Regions from separate parts of the Butyribacter sp. genome, predicted to be linked through region 2. Evidence: predicted binding sites of a transcription regulator. Region 2 holds the regulator's gene; each other region holds the start of a gene.
The links. The regulator HrcA, encoded in region 2, represses chaperone genes, less so after heat shock. The targets are predictions, from matches to a motif close to TGTTAGCACTCNNNNNNNNNGAGTGCTAACA.

Region 1 (4,251 bases), on a different contig from region 2:
GCTTTTTGGGAATGTTATGATAAACATATCTATATGATAGCTTTATTTTAAAGAAAATATCAGACACTATGGCTTTGCGTTTAGAGGCAAAGAAGTGCTTATAGGATGAGGCTGATGTTTTTGGAATCGAATATGCAAAGAATCTGGATAGAGGAGAGGGATAGAGATGTATACTTTTAACAGTAGGGTAAGATATAGTGAGGTGGACAGCAATGCAAGACTGACACTCGATGGAATAATAAATTATATGCAGGATTGCACAAATTTCCAGTCAGAAGATTTGGGGGTTGGGCTTGAATTTCATAAAGAAAAAAATTTAGCATGGATTCTTAATTCATGGCAGATTGTGATTGATGAGTATCCAAAAATGGGAGAAAATATCACTATTGGAACACAATCGTTTGGGTATGAGAAGATGTTCGGGCACAGAAATTTTCTTATAACTAAAGAAGATGGTAGCAGAGTTGCTATTGCTAATTCATTGTGGGTGCTTATGGACTTAAAGAAAAACAGACCGAGGATAGTTACTCCTGAAATCGGGGATGTTTACGGTAAACATAAACCGCTTGAAATGGAGTATGCTCCGAGAAAAATCAAAATGCCTGAAAATGTTGTGAAAGGCAGAGAGTTTGTGGTGCAGGAGTCACAGCTTGATACAAATCATCATGTAAACAATGGTCAGTATGTAAGAATGGCGATGAATCAGATTGAACTTCCTAAAGTGTCGGAACTGCGTGTTGAATACAAAAAGCAGGCACTTCTTGGAGATATGATTGTTCCGTTTATCTGCAGGCAGGAGAATAAGACATTTGTTTCGCTTGATGATGTAGACGGAAAAGCATATGCAGTTGTGCAGTTTAACCACAGCAGGTAGTTGAGCAAATAATCAAATCGGTATCGACTTACAGCTTAATTTATAGGGGGGAATATGTTTTATTCTTTTATTTTATGGATACTAGGCATAGCATCTATATTATATTTTGGAATTTATGCGGTTATTATAGGACTGAATAATACATTTACATATTTTTGGCTGCTTCTTGGTTTGTTTTTGGTGGCGTTTGGAGTGATTTTAAGACTTTGCTATTTTGGTAAGTTACATTTGCCAAAGGTTATAACGGGGATATTTATAATATGTGTTATCCTGTTTTTAGTGGTGTTTAGCTTTGCGGAAGTGCTTATCATAAAAAATGCTGTTCAGAAACCAGAGAAAAATGCGGATTATATCGTGGTTCTGGGTGCGAGAGTAAATGGAACTCGAGTTACATTAAATTTAAAATATCGTCTTGATGTGGCGATTGATTATCTAAATGAAAATACACGAACAAAGGTTGTTGTATCTGGTGGTCAGGGAAAAGGTGAGGATATAACAGAGGCAAAAGCCATGTCAGATTATCTTATAAAAAACGGAATAAAAAGTGATAGAATAATCTTTGAGGACAAATCAGAAAACACGAGCGAGAATCTCGAATATTCGGCGGAGATTATTGGCAGCAAAACAAAAAAGATTGTTATTGTCAGTAATGATTTTCATATTTACAGGGCAAAATGCATAGCAAAGAAAATGGGTTATACAGATGTGAGTGGTGCAAGTGCAAAAACAAAGCCGATTACGATACCTAACAGTTTTGTCAGAGAAGCATTTGCGGTTGTTAAATATAAGATTTTTAATCAGATCTGAGTGGGAAAAATATATAAAGCAGTAAAAAGGCAAAGTAGTACAACTATATGTGAGAAAAAATATTTTGGGAAATATATACATGAATGAGGTTGTAGAAATGAAATACAATAGCTTAGAGAAAAAGAAGGACATAAAAAGAGGAGTACAGGATGGAATACCGATAGCACTTGGGTATCTGTCGGTTAGTTTTGCTTTTGGAATAATGGCGGTATCGGCGGGACTGGCTGCATGGCAGGCGATACTTATCTCGGTTGCCAATGTGACATCAGCGGGACAGTTTGCGGGTGTTGAGATTATGGCAACATGCGGTGGTCTTGTCGAGATGGCATTGACTCAGCTTGTCATAAACATAAGATATGCACTTATGTCATTGTCTCTTGCTCAGAAAGTGGACAGTACATTTAAGAAACCGACACGAATGGCAGTGAGTTTTTGCGTCACGGATGAAATATTTGCGGTTTCAGTCAGCCGTAACAAGACGATAAGCAAGTATTACATGCTTGGAATAATATCTGTTTCATATGTCGGATGGATAGCCGGAACAGCGTTTGGAGCAGTACTTGGCGGCGTTCTTCCGGCAGTTATAAGTGATGCACTCGGTATAGCGATATACGGAATGTTTTTAGCAATAATTCTCCCGGCGGCAAGGGATGACAGCCGCTATCTCAAGGTAATAATAATTGCAGTCATTTTAAGCTGTATGTTTAAGTGGTTTCCTGTTTTGAACAAGGTATCATCAGGTTTTGTGATAATAATATGTGCCGTTATAGCATCGGCAGCCGGAGCATTGCTTTATCCGATTGATGATGCAGAGGAAATGGAGGGGAATAAATGAATACAAAGACATTTTTTATATATCTTATAGTAATGGCAGGAGTTACATATCTTATCAGAGCAATACCTCTGACGGCGTTTAGTGGGAAAATAGAAAACAGATTTATCAAATCGTTTTTGGCGTATGTTCCATATGCTGTGCTCGGCGCAATGACATTTCCGGCAATAATTTATTCGACGGCGGATTTGATTTCGGGAATAGCAGGAACTATAGTCGGTGTGTTCTTTGCGTATAGAAGAAGGAGCCTGCTTACTGTTGCCGTAGCAGCCTGTGTTGCAGTGCTTTTGGTTTCGATGGTCGAATTGGTGTAGGGAAAGTACTCCTTTTCAAAATTCGTTGCAGGCGAAATTATTAACAGGACACAAAAAGTTCACAAAATTTATTAGCACTCACTCTTGACGAGTGCTAATAAAAGTGATATAACATAATCAGAACAAAGGAAGGGAACAAAAAGAAGAAAAGAATTTCAATCATACAATTGAATTTGAAGATTGAAATAAAAAAGAAATCTTCTGAGTTGCTGAAACATCCCGGTTCCATGAAACAAGGTAATAAAGCATATATGAAAAGGAGAGATGACTTATGTTAATGCCTAGTATTTTTGGAGAAAATTTGTTTGATGATTGGTTTGATGAGTTTCCATTTTATGATTTCGACAAGAGCATGAAAAATACCGAGAAGAAGTTATATGGTAAAAAAGCAGGAAGAATCATGAAAACTGATATTAAAGAGAAAAAAGATGGTTATGAGCTTGAAATTGATTTGCCTGGCTTTACTAAAGATGAAATAAATGCTTCTATTGAGGACGGTTATTTAACTATCAGTGCAGCTAAGGGTCTTGATAAGGACGAAAAAGAGAAAGAAAGCGGAAGATATATTCGCAAAGAGCGTTATGCAGGAGCATGCCAGAGAAGTTTCTATGTTGGTGAGGCTGTTAAACAGGAAGATGTTAAAGCTGAATTTAAACACGGTATTTTGAAACTTTTTGTTCCGAAAAAAGAGCCTGAGAAGAAAGTAGATGAACATAAATATATTGCAATTGAAGGATAACAACTTCAAACATTATTAAAAAAAATAATAGCCACAGAAAATCACGATTTTATCGTGTTTTCTGTGGCTGTTTTTTATATAATTACAAAAAACAAGAAAAATATTCTTTATCAATCTTTGCGTTAAAAAGCCACAGCGAGAATAATTCAAGCAGAAACATTGTTGACAAAAATAAATGGAGATATTATCTTACAAATAGGGTAGAGAAATATAGGGTAGAGAGAAAACATGTCTATTTATTGTTATTGAGAGGTGATTAAAAGTATGAAAAGATTATTTGTTTCTATGATAGCGACGATAGTGTTTATAACGGTAATTGGAGCGTTATCAAGGCAATTTGTAAATCGGAATTTTGCAAAAGAGACATCTGTAAGTGATACAACAAATATGTCATCTGGTTTAGCAGCAAAATATGAAAACATATGTGAGAAAGCAATAAATATTGGCAATAGCAGCCAAAAATTGATTATTAGCCAAAATGAAAATGATGTAACAGATACCAATATTACTTTAAACGGAAAAAAGGTTATGTTAAAAAGAGTTGCTATAGGAGCCGGGTATGCGCATCCTGATATAAAATTAGCAGATGTTACGGGGGATGGCAGAAAAGAAATTGTAATGTTTTTAGAAGGTGGTGCGTCTGGAGTATCGTGCGATATTCAAATATTTGGAAAGACAAATGGAG
Region 2 (4,251 bases):
TGGTGCTTGTGCTTGCGTCGGCTTTTTCTATTTTAACATGGCAGACATATCCCTGAGAGTTAAGTGCATCTTTTAACATATCTGCATTTGTGGCAAGAAGGTCGATTGATTTGTCATTATCTGATATAAATTTTGTAGTTATTTCATTGTGATTTTTATCAAGATAGACATCCAGTGCACCTAAATTTTCCATGTCAAGATGTAAAAGTACATGTATATTGTCAAGGTTCTTTCTTAATTTTTCTTTCTTTGTGTATACATAGAGGTCGCCATGTGCATCCTGATTTTTCAACTTTAGTGGCATTTGGAAATATGAAAATGCCTCACTTAAAGTTTTCATAAATTCGATATTGCTCTGTGCATCTCTTGCATTTTGACCTAAATTATCTGAATCCTGACCTGAAAGGTTTGATTTTATAAGTGATTCAAAATCTTTTAATTGCTCATGCATTTTGTTGTAGAAAGAATTTATGTTTTCTCCATCCTTTAACTTTTGTGGTGAAAGAGTCCATGTACTTTGCAGTACCTTTGAAAACAAAGTTTCAAAAGACTGGGATTTAAAAAGTTCGTTTATAAGTTCAGGCTCTGACAGCGGTATGACATTTTTGATGACAGCAAGAACTTCTTTTGCGCTGGCATTTCCCGAAGCAATTTTTACAATGAGAGATCTGCTTATAGGTAATTTTGAGAGCGTGTTTAAAAGTTCTGTTCTGGCATCCTTATCGAGAAATGTACTAAGATAGTCATTTTCTCTGCCTAATGTCTGAAATTTTTCGCAGAGCGTATCAATAACAGTATTTGTAGCGGATGACTGCGGATTATCAGCGTTTTGTGATGATTGCTGTAACATGCTGTTGATTGAATTTTTTGCACTTTCCGTAATATTATGAAGGAATTTTGCGGCAAATCCAATTTTACTGTCAGGTGCGGCATTGTTCGGTGTTACAGTGTTTTCAGACAAATTACCAGCATTGCCAGCATCTTCTGAAACTTCGGATGCCTCAGCAGTATCAGAAGTTTCAGTGGTTTCGTTTATCGGTGCATTTTCATTGATAGTAGGAATGTTTTTAAATAAATCCGTATTTTTTAATTTTGAAATATCCGTTGCGGATTCAAGTGTACTGTCAATGTTTAAAAGGGTCTGCTGAAAAAGCTCGTTTGTAGGATTTGTTCCGTCCGGAAAAACAAGTGATTTGCTTCCAGCAGAGTCTCTGAGTATGGTAAGTGCATCGTGGAGAGACAATGTACCGTTTTCAAGTTGTTCAAGAGTGTCTTCTGTCATTGCCGTATTAGAAAGTATGTCCATAAGCTCCTGACGCTCTGAATCAGTCAGGAAAGATATGGAAGGGGAGTTTGCTGCGTTATTCTCTTCATCAAACGACTGAAAAAGTATTGATATAAGCTTTTCACCAAATGCGGCAACTGATTGTGAATCGGCATTTTGCGAAAGTGAACTAAGCAAATCAGGTATTTCCGAAGAGAGTGAAGAAAGCTTGTCAATAAGATGATATGTCCCGTGTCTGTAACTTGAAAATTGTGATACGGTATCTTCATTTATATCCATCATAAGCCTTTTCATTATGGCGAGAGTTGAAAAATCTTCTGTTTTACAGTCATAAGCCTGTTGCATAAGGGACTGTATCGACTCTTTGTTTATTGGCAGGAGATTGTCCATAAGAGCTTTTACTGTTGCCTGATTGTGCTCTGTATTAGGAAGTCCCGCTTCTTCAAGGGCTTTGTTTATAAGATTTAATTCCGTATCAGAGTAGCTGTTTTTGACAGGGGAGAGCAAAATCTGACCGGGATTTGGACTGCTGAGCGAAAAGGCTGCAGTTTGTCCGATTGAAAGCTTTGAGCTGTCTTCTATATATCCTTTTAATATGGTATTGTTATCAAGAGTGACAGTTATCTCGTTGCCCCTTAGGTCAGAAATCTCACCTTTTACAATGTCACCCACTCTGAGCTGGGTTGCACTTCTGGCAACGCCATAGTCACTGTTTCCGCCGGGAGTGCGTGATACGGAACCTGAACTTTGTGTGCCGGCGTTTCCGCCGCGTGATGTGGAGGTCCTGGACTGTGCACGTCCGTTTGATGTCTGGCTGTTTAATCTGTTTGCATTTAGTGAATTTATTCTATTTGTATTATTGTCCATATTTTTCCTCGTTTTTTTAATATTATTATTACCAACCAATGCCACGGATTGCTTCATTGCCATGCAATTTTCGCAATACTGCATCATTATATCTATTATATCGACTTATTTGGTAAGACTTCAGTATTAAGTTGCAAAAAAAATAAAAAAGTTTCAAAATATCCTTGACAAGATTTTATATGCGTGCTATCTTACTTTATAGATGTTAGCACTCCACCACAAAGAGTGCTAACAGAGAAACAGAAGGGAGTGGTTAAGTGGAGTTAGATGATAGAAAGTTAAAGATACTTCAAACGATTATCAGAACTTATCTTGAAACCGGAGAGCCGGTTGGTTCAAGAACGATTTCAAAAGATACAGACTTGAATCTAAGTTCAGCGACTATCCGAAATGAGATGTCTGATCTTGAAGAGATGGGATATATCATACAGCCTCATACATCAGCAGGCAGAATTCCTTCTGACAAAGGTTATCGTCTTTATGTAGATACGATGCTTGATGATAAGACAAGTGAAGTTATGAATCTGAAAGATGAACTTGAACAAAAAGCGGGAAAGATAGATGTATTACTTAAACAGGTAGCTAAGCTTCTTGCAAACAATACAAATTATGCGACACTTGTTTCGGGACCGAGATATGAGTCGAAGAAAGTTAAGTTTATCCAGCTTACACAGGTTGATGCAGACAGCATTCTGGCAGTCATAGTTCTTGACAACAATGTAGTTAAAAATGAAATAGTAAAAGTCGAGGGTTCGATAGACCAGGAGATGATGGTAAAGTTAAACTTTATTTTAAATACCACATTAAACGGTCTTGATGTTACCGAGATGAACTTGGCTATTATCAGAAAGATAAAAGAACAGGTTGGCAGCTATACGGAAGTTATCGATTCGGTTTTGGAAGTTATCGGTAAGGCACTTACTGAAGATGATGATTTAGAAATTTATACGAGTGGTGCTACAAACATTTTAAAATATCCTGAACTTTCGGATAAGGCAAGTGCAACAGAGATATTAAATGCCTTTGAGGAAAAAAATATTATAGGTGACTGGCTTGATACGGCAGAATCAAAAGCAGGTGAAAGTGATTCTAAGAAATCGGGTTCAAGTGATACTCATGACATTCAGGTTTATATCGGAAATGAAACAAAAGTAGATACCATGAAAGATTGTTCAGTTGTTACGGCGACATATAAAATACACGAAGGTGTATATGGAAAAATTGGCATTGTAGGACCAAAACGAATGGATTATGATAAGGTTGTAAGTACATTGCAGTCGCTAATGTCTGAACTTGATGATATATTCAAGGACAAATAAATAAGAGAGGTGGCAGGAAATTGGCAGCAGACAATAAAGATATAAAAAAAGACATAGATATTGAAGAAGTAAAAGATGAAAATAGTGTTGATGATGCTGTAGAAGAAACAACAGAAACAGCAGAAGATAAAAAAGAGGAAACTTCCGGTGAAGAAACACCAAAGAAAGAAAAGAAGTTTGGAAGAAAAAAAGACAAGGCAGTTGAAAAGCTTGAAGAGAAAGTTAAAGAACTTGAAGATATGAGGGTGAGACAGCTTGCTGAGTTTGAAAATTTCCGTAAGCGTTCAGAAAAAGAAAAGAGCCAGATGTTTGAAGTCGGAGCAAAGAGTGTGATTGAAAAAATTCTTCCGGTCATGGATAACTTTGAGAGAGGATTACAGGGAGTTCCTGAGGAAGAAAAAGATGCACCTTTTGTTAAAGGCGTAGAAATGGTTTACAAACAGATGCTCACTGCTTTTGAAGAGATGGGAGTTAAGCCTATTGAAGCAGTAGGAAAAGAGTTTGATCCGAACCTTCACAACGCTGTTATGGCTGTAGATGATGATTCATTGGAAAGCGGAACAGTTGCAGAAGAAATGCAGAAAGGTTACATGTACAAAGAAAGTGTTGTGAGACACAGCATGGTAAAAGTAGTTAATTAGTTTAATAAAATATGAAATAAAGAGATTATAATATAGGAGGCAATCATTATGAGTAAGATTATTGGTATTGATTTAGGAACAACAAACTCTTGTGTAGCAGTTATGGAAGGTGGAAAACCTGTAGTAGTTGCAAATACAG
Region 3 (4,251 bases), on a different contig from region 2:
ACATCCGGATGTGCCTTTTCAATCTCATCAAAAAGTATTACCGAATATGGTTTTCTGCGGACTGCCTCCGTAAGCTGACCGCCTTCCTCATATCCCACATATCCCGGAGGTGCTCCTATAAGTCTTGACACTGAATATTTCTCCATGTATTCGCTCATATCGATACGAACCATGTTGTTCTCATCATCAAAAAGACTTGCCGCAAGCGTTTTTGCAAGCTCTGTCTTACCTACACCTGTTGGTCCGAGGAAAAGGAATGAACCAATAGGTTTTGTAGGGTCTTTAATGCCCGCTTTTGAACGGAGAATAGCCTCAGATACAAGCTTTACTCCTTCTTCCTGACCGATAACTCTCTTATGAAGTTCATCTTCAAGATGAAGTGTTTTTTCTCTCTCACCTTCGTTTAATTTTGTGATAGGAATCCCTGTCCATCTTGACACAATCTTTGCAATCTCATCGTCTGTTACATTTTCCTGCACAAGTGTCCTGTCTTCCTTCTTAACCTTTGCTTCTTCTGCCTCAAGCTGTTTTTCAAGTTCAGGCAGTCTGCCGTATTGAAGTTCTGCAAGCTTTTCAAGATTATACTCACGCTTTGCCGCATCCATTTCAGTATGAAGTGCATCAATCTGTTCTTTCACTTTGTTTACTTTATCAACAGATGATTTTTCCTGATCCCATTTTGACTTCTGAGCCGTAAAACTTTCTTTAAGTTCGGCAAGTTCTTTTTGAAGCGTTGCAAGTCTCTCTTTTGAAATATGGTCTGTCTCTTTTTTAAGAGCAGCTTCCTCAATTTCCATCTGCATAATCTTTCGCTGTACTTCATCAAGTTCTGCCGGAAGTGAATCAAGTTCTGTTTTTATCATCGCACACGCTTCATCCACAAGGTCTATTGCCTTATCAGGAAGAAATCTGTCTGAAATATATCTGTTTGAAAGTGTTGCTGCTGCAACAAGTGCGGCATCCGTAATCTTTACGCCATGATATACCTCGTATCTGTCCTTAAGTCCACGAAGTATTGAAATCGTGTCCTCGACAGTCGGCTCACTCACCATAACAGGCTGGAAACGTCTTTCAAGTGCAGCATCCTTCTCAATATACATACGATACTCGTCAAGCGTTGTCGCACCTATACAATGAAGTTCACCTCTTGCAAGCATTGGTTTAAGCATATTGCCTGCATCCATGGCACCATCTGTTTTTCCGGCACCTACAATTGTATGAAGCTCATCAATAAAGAGTATAATCTGACCTTCGCTTTTCTTTACTTCCTCAAGAACCGCCTTAAGTCTTTCCTCAAACTCACCTCTGTATTTTGCACCTGCGACGAGTGCCCCCATATCAAGTGCAAATATTTTTTTATCTTTAAGCTCTCCCGGCACATCACCTCTTACTATACGCTGTGCAAGCCCCTCAACTGCCGCTGTTTTACCGACGCCCGGCTCACCGATAAGTACCGGATTATTTTTATTTTTTCTCGAAAGAATACGGATGACATTTCTAATCTCACTATCTCTGCCGATAACAGGATCCATTTTTCCTTCCTTTGCTCTTTCTACAAGGTCGGTTCCGTATTTTTCAAGTGTATCATAAGTTGCCTCAGGATTATCACTTGTCACACGCTGGTTTCCTCTCACCTGTGAAAGCACCTGGAGAAATCTTTCTTTAGTTATCTGACACTGCTTGAAAAGTGCCTTTACTTCTTTGCTAGGATGTGCGAGAAGACTAAGGAACAAATGCTCAACAGAAACATATTCATCTCCCATGCGTTTTGCTTCATCTTCCGCATATATAAGCGTTTCATTAAGATAACGGTCGATACGCATATCTCCGCCTGTCACTTTCGGACGTTTATTTAAAAGTCCATCTATCTGTGCCAGAAATACTTCAGGTTCAATTCCCATCTTTTCAATGAGTTTGCTGATAAGACTGTCATCAACTTTCATCATAGATGCAAGCAAATGTTCCTCGCCAATCTCCTGATGACCATAGTCCATAGCAATCTTCTCACAACCCTGAACTACTTCCTGCGATTTCTGAGTAAATTTACTAATGTTCATGTAATCTCCTCCCCTCTATGAGAATGACATTGTTTTTTATTCAAAACTTATATGTCAATAACATTGTTTTCTTTATCTGCAAGACATAATAGCACTGATTGTTAGCACTGTCAAGAGGTGAGTGCTAATTATTTTTTAAAGAATTTGTGCTACACCTTGCTGAATCTTCTGATTTCATAACCTTATCCCGATAAATACTTACTGTAAACTATCCATCCTACATTATTTTCCTTCCATATTTTTTACATAAATTGTGCTCCGCGCCGTACCTTCTTTTCTCAAGCAACCACTATTAACCATATTCCTTAAAACAACTCTAGCTCTACGCGGTTTGACCTCTAAAAGCTCTGCCGTCTCAGCAGTAGTAATAGATTCATTTTCCGATACATATCTATAAATTTTTTGTTTCTGTTCATTATCCGGCACTTTGTTGGCACTATCCGGCACTATCCGGCACTTTACTCATAGTATCCGGCATTTTATCAATAGTATCCGACATTTTGTTGGCGTTATTGAGATTATCTGTAGCAACCTGACCTCGATAAATATTGATACGCAAATCAACTTCACCACTACTGAACCGCAATTCGGCACCTTTTACTTTATCAAAAATTTATTTTTGTCTGTATATTCCTGTTTCAATTCTTCTGCTAGATACTCATCGCTCATGCAGTGCATATCAGAAACACCGTCACGGATTAGCTGGTAAACCTGGGAATGATAAAAGAAATTCAATGCTGCATCCAGTGAAAGTCCCTGCTGTTTGGCAAAGCATTCGATAACACGGCTATATTTTTTCTGAAGCAAAATCGGATTCGCTGTCATAGTGTTTCACTCCCTTCAAAATGCAACAAAGACAATGCTTTCTCTGTGCGAAAACATATTTGCTGATTCGGCTTTTCATACCGCAAGCGATTGATTGCTTCTGTTTTATCAATAAGTCCATCAAAGAACAATTCCACTGTATTGAACACTTTATCATTGGCAACACCACCTACAACAAGGTCATAATTTGTCAAATCTTTTCCACTTCGACAGTTCAGAATGAAATCCAGCCATTCTTCGGAATAAGAATCGAACTTCAACATTTTCAGTTCGGCTTCCCGGTTTTCATCGTATTCATACCATGAGATAATTCCATCCTTCCCACGGCGTTTGAACTTGCTGCACCATTTCGCCGCCTGTTCATACATCGGTGTGACATAAAAGCCACGCCCAAAATCCACATTGGAACGAGAATGAACCAAATCCGGATTTGCAATTTCCAAAAAAGAGCCATGATAAAGAATCATATTTCCACGCCCCTTTCTCTCATAACATCGAGAATATCAGCTACAATATATTCACGCCCCTGGGTATGCAACACTTCATATTCTGGCACGATATATCCATTCAGAATATCGCTTTGTTCGGTAAAAGCCTGATAAACACGTTCTGCATCCACGCCCAGCTTTGCCGCTACATTTTCAATACAAAATATAGCAAACTCCAACTCATCAGAATTTTTGATTTTTTCATCCGTCATCATACGCAAGCCCTCCTATATTCTTAATAATTCATATACTCTTTTTGAAAAATCCAACTTTTCTTCCATTTCCTTATCCGAACAATAAAACGAACCACACATATTATTTTTATACTCATTATTCAATCCTGAAATTATAAAAATCATTTTGTCAATAAAATAACTTTGCTTGCATACAAATTTGTCGTTTATTCTTGTAGGATATTGTCTGATATTCTCTGCGTAATTCCTTATTGAATCAAAATAATCTTTTCCAATTTCAGTTTCGACATCTGGATAACCCGATGCATCAACTATCCAATTCATACTAACTGTTGACATTTTCTCTTTTATGCATAAAACAAGTAACTCAGATGCTAATATAGCACTATCCATTTTATATTGACATGCCATCAGTTTATGTATAGTTTCTGCTTTTTCAAAAATTTTTTCCTGCGTACGAATTTCTATTCCAAAAGTAATTACCTTTAAAAATTTCTCCAGCTCATCCTTTTCTTGTTCTTGGATGACAAACATTTTCATAAAACTCTCATATTTCTTAATAAAATTAGTAGCCGACCCATTATCCAGCTTAAAACTTAATGAGATTATTTTTTTCATATATCGATCAACATCCATTTCATTCCCATAGATTTGCTTCAATGAATTCGACATTTGTTTTTTCTCCAT

Region 1: ACZLXV_RS00460 (Hsp20/alpha crystallin family protein) is a predicted target of HrcA. The motif match lies at 2,897-2,927, and genes of this name have one in related genera.
Region 3: clpB (ATP-dependent chaperone ClpB) is a predicted target of HrcA. The motif match lies at 2,157-2,187, and genes of this name have one in related genera.

What each region holds. Positions count from the first base shown of each region.
Region 1 covers NZ_DBLYGC010000001.1:117,295-121,545, reverse strand. Annotated here, with positions in the region: gene ACZLXV_RS00480 (acyl-[acyl-carrier-protein] thioesterase) at 167-874, shown strand; gene ACZLXV_RS00475 (YdcF family protein) at 929-1,681, shown strand; gene ACZLXV_RS00470 (AzlC family ABC transporter permease) at 1,779-2,516, shown strand; gene ACZLXV_RS00465 (AzlD domain-containing protein) at 2,513-2,827, shown strand; gene ACZLXV_RS00460 (Hsp20/alpha crystallin family protein) at 3,099-3,566, shown strand; gene ACZLXV_RS00455 (hypothetical protein) at 3,831-4,251, shown strand, end outside.
Region 2 covers NZ_DBLYGC010000016.1:13,914-18,164, forward strand. Annotated here, with positions in the region: gene fliK (flagellar hook-length control protein FliK) at 1-2,152, opposite strand, end outside; gene hrcA (heat-inducible transcriptional repressor HrcA) at 2,410-3,471, shown strand; gene grpE (nucleotide exchange factor GrpE) at 3,492-4,112, shown strand; gene dnaK (molecular chaperone DnaK) at 4,161-4,251, shown strand, end outside.
Region 3 covers NZ_DBLYGC010000006.1:42,666-46,916, reverse strand. Annotated here, with positions in the region: gene clpB (ATP-dependent chaperone ClpB) at 1-2,057, opposite strand, end outside; gene ACZLXV_RS04115 (hypothetical protein) at 2,494-2,643, opposite strand; gene ACZLXV_RS04110 (DUF3791 domain-containing protein) at 2,655-2,882, opposite strand; gene ACZLXV_RS04105 (DUF3990 domain-containing protein) at 2,879-3,349, opposite strand; gene ACZLXV_RS04100 (DUF3791 domain-containing protein) at 3,346-3,585, opposite strand; gene ACZLXV_RS04095 (KAP family P-loop NTPase fold protein) at 3,598-4,251, opposite strand, start outside.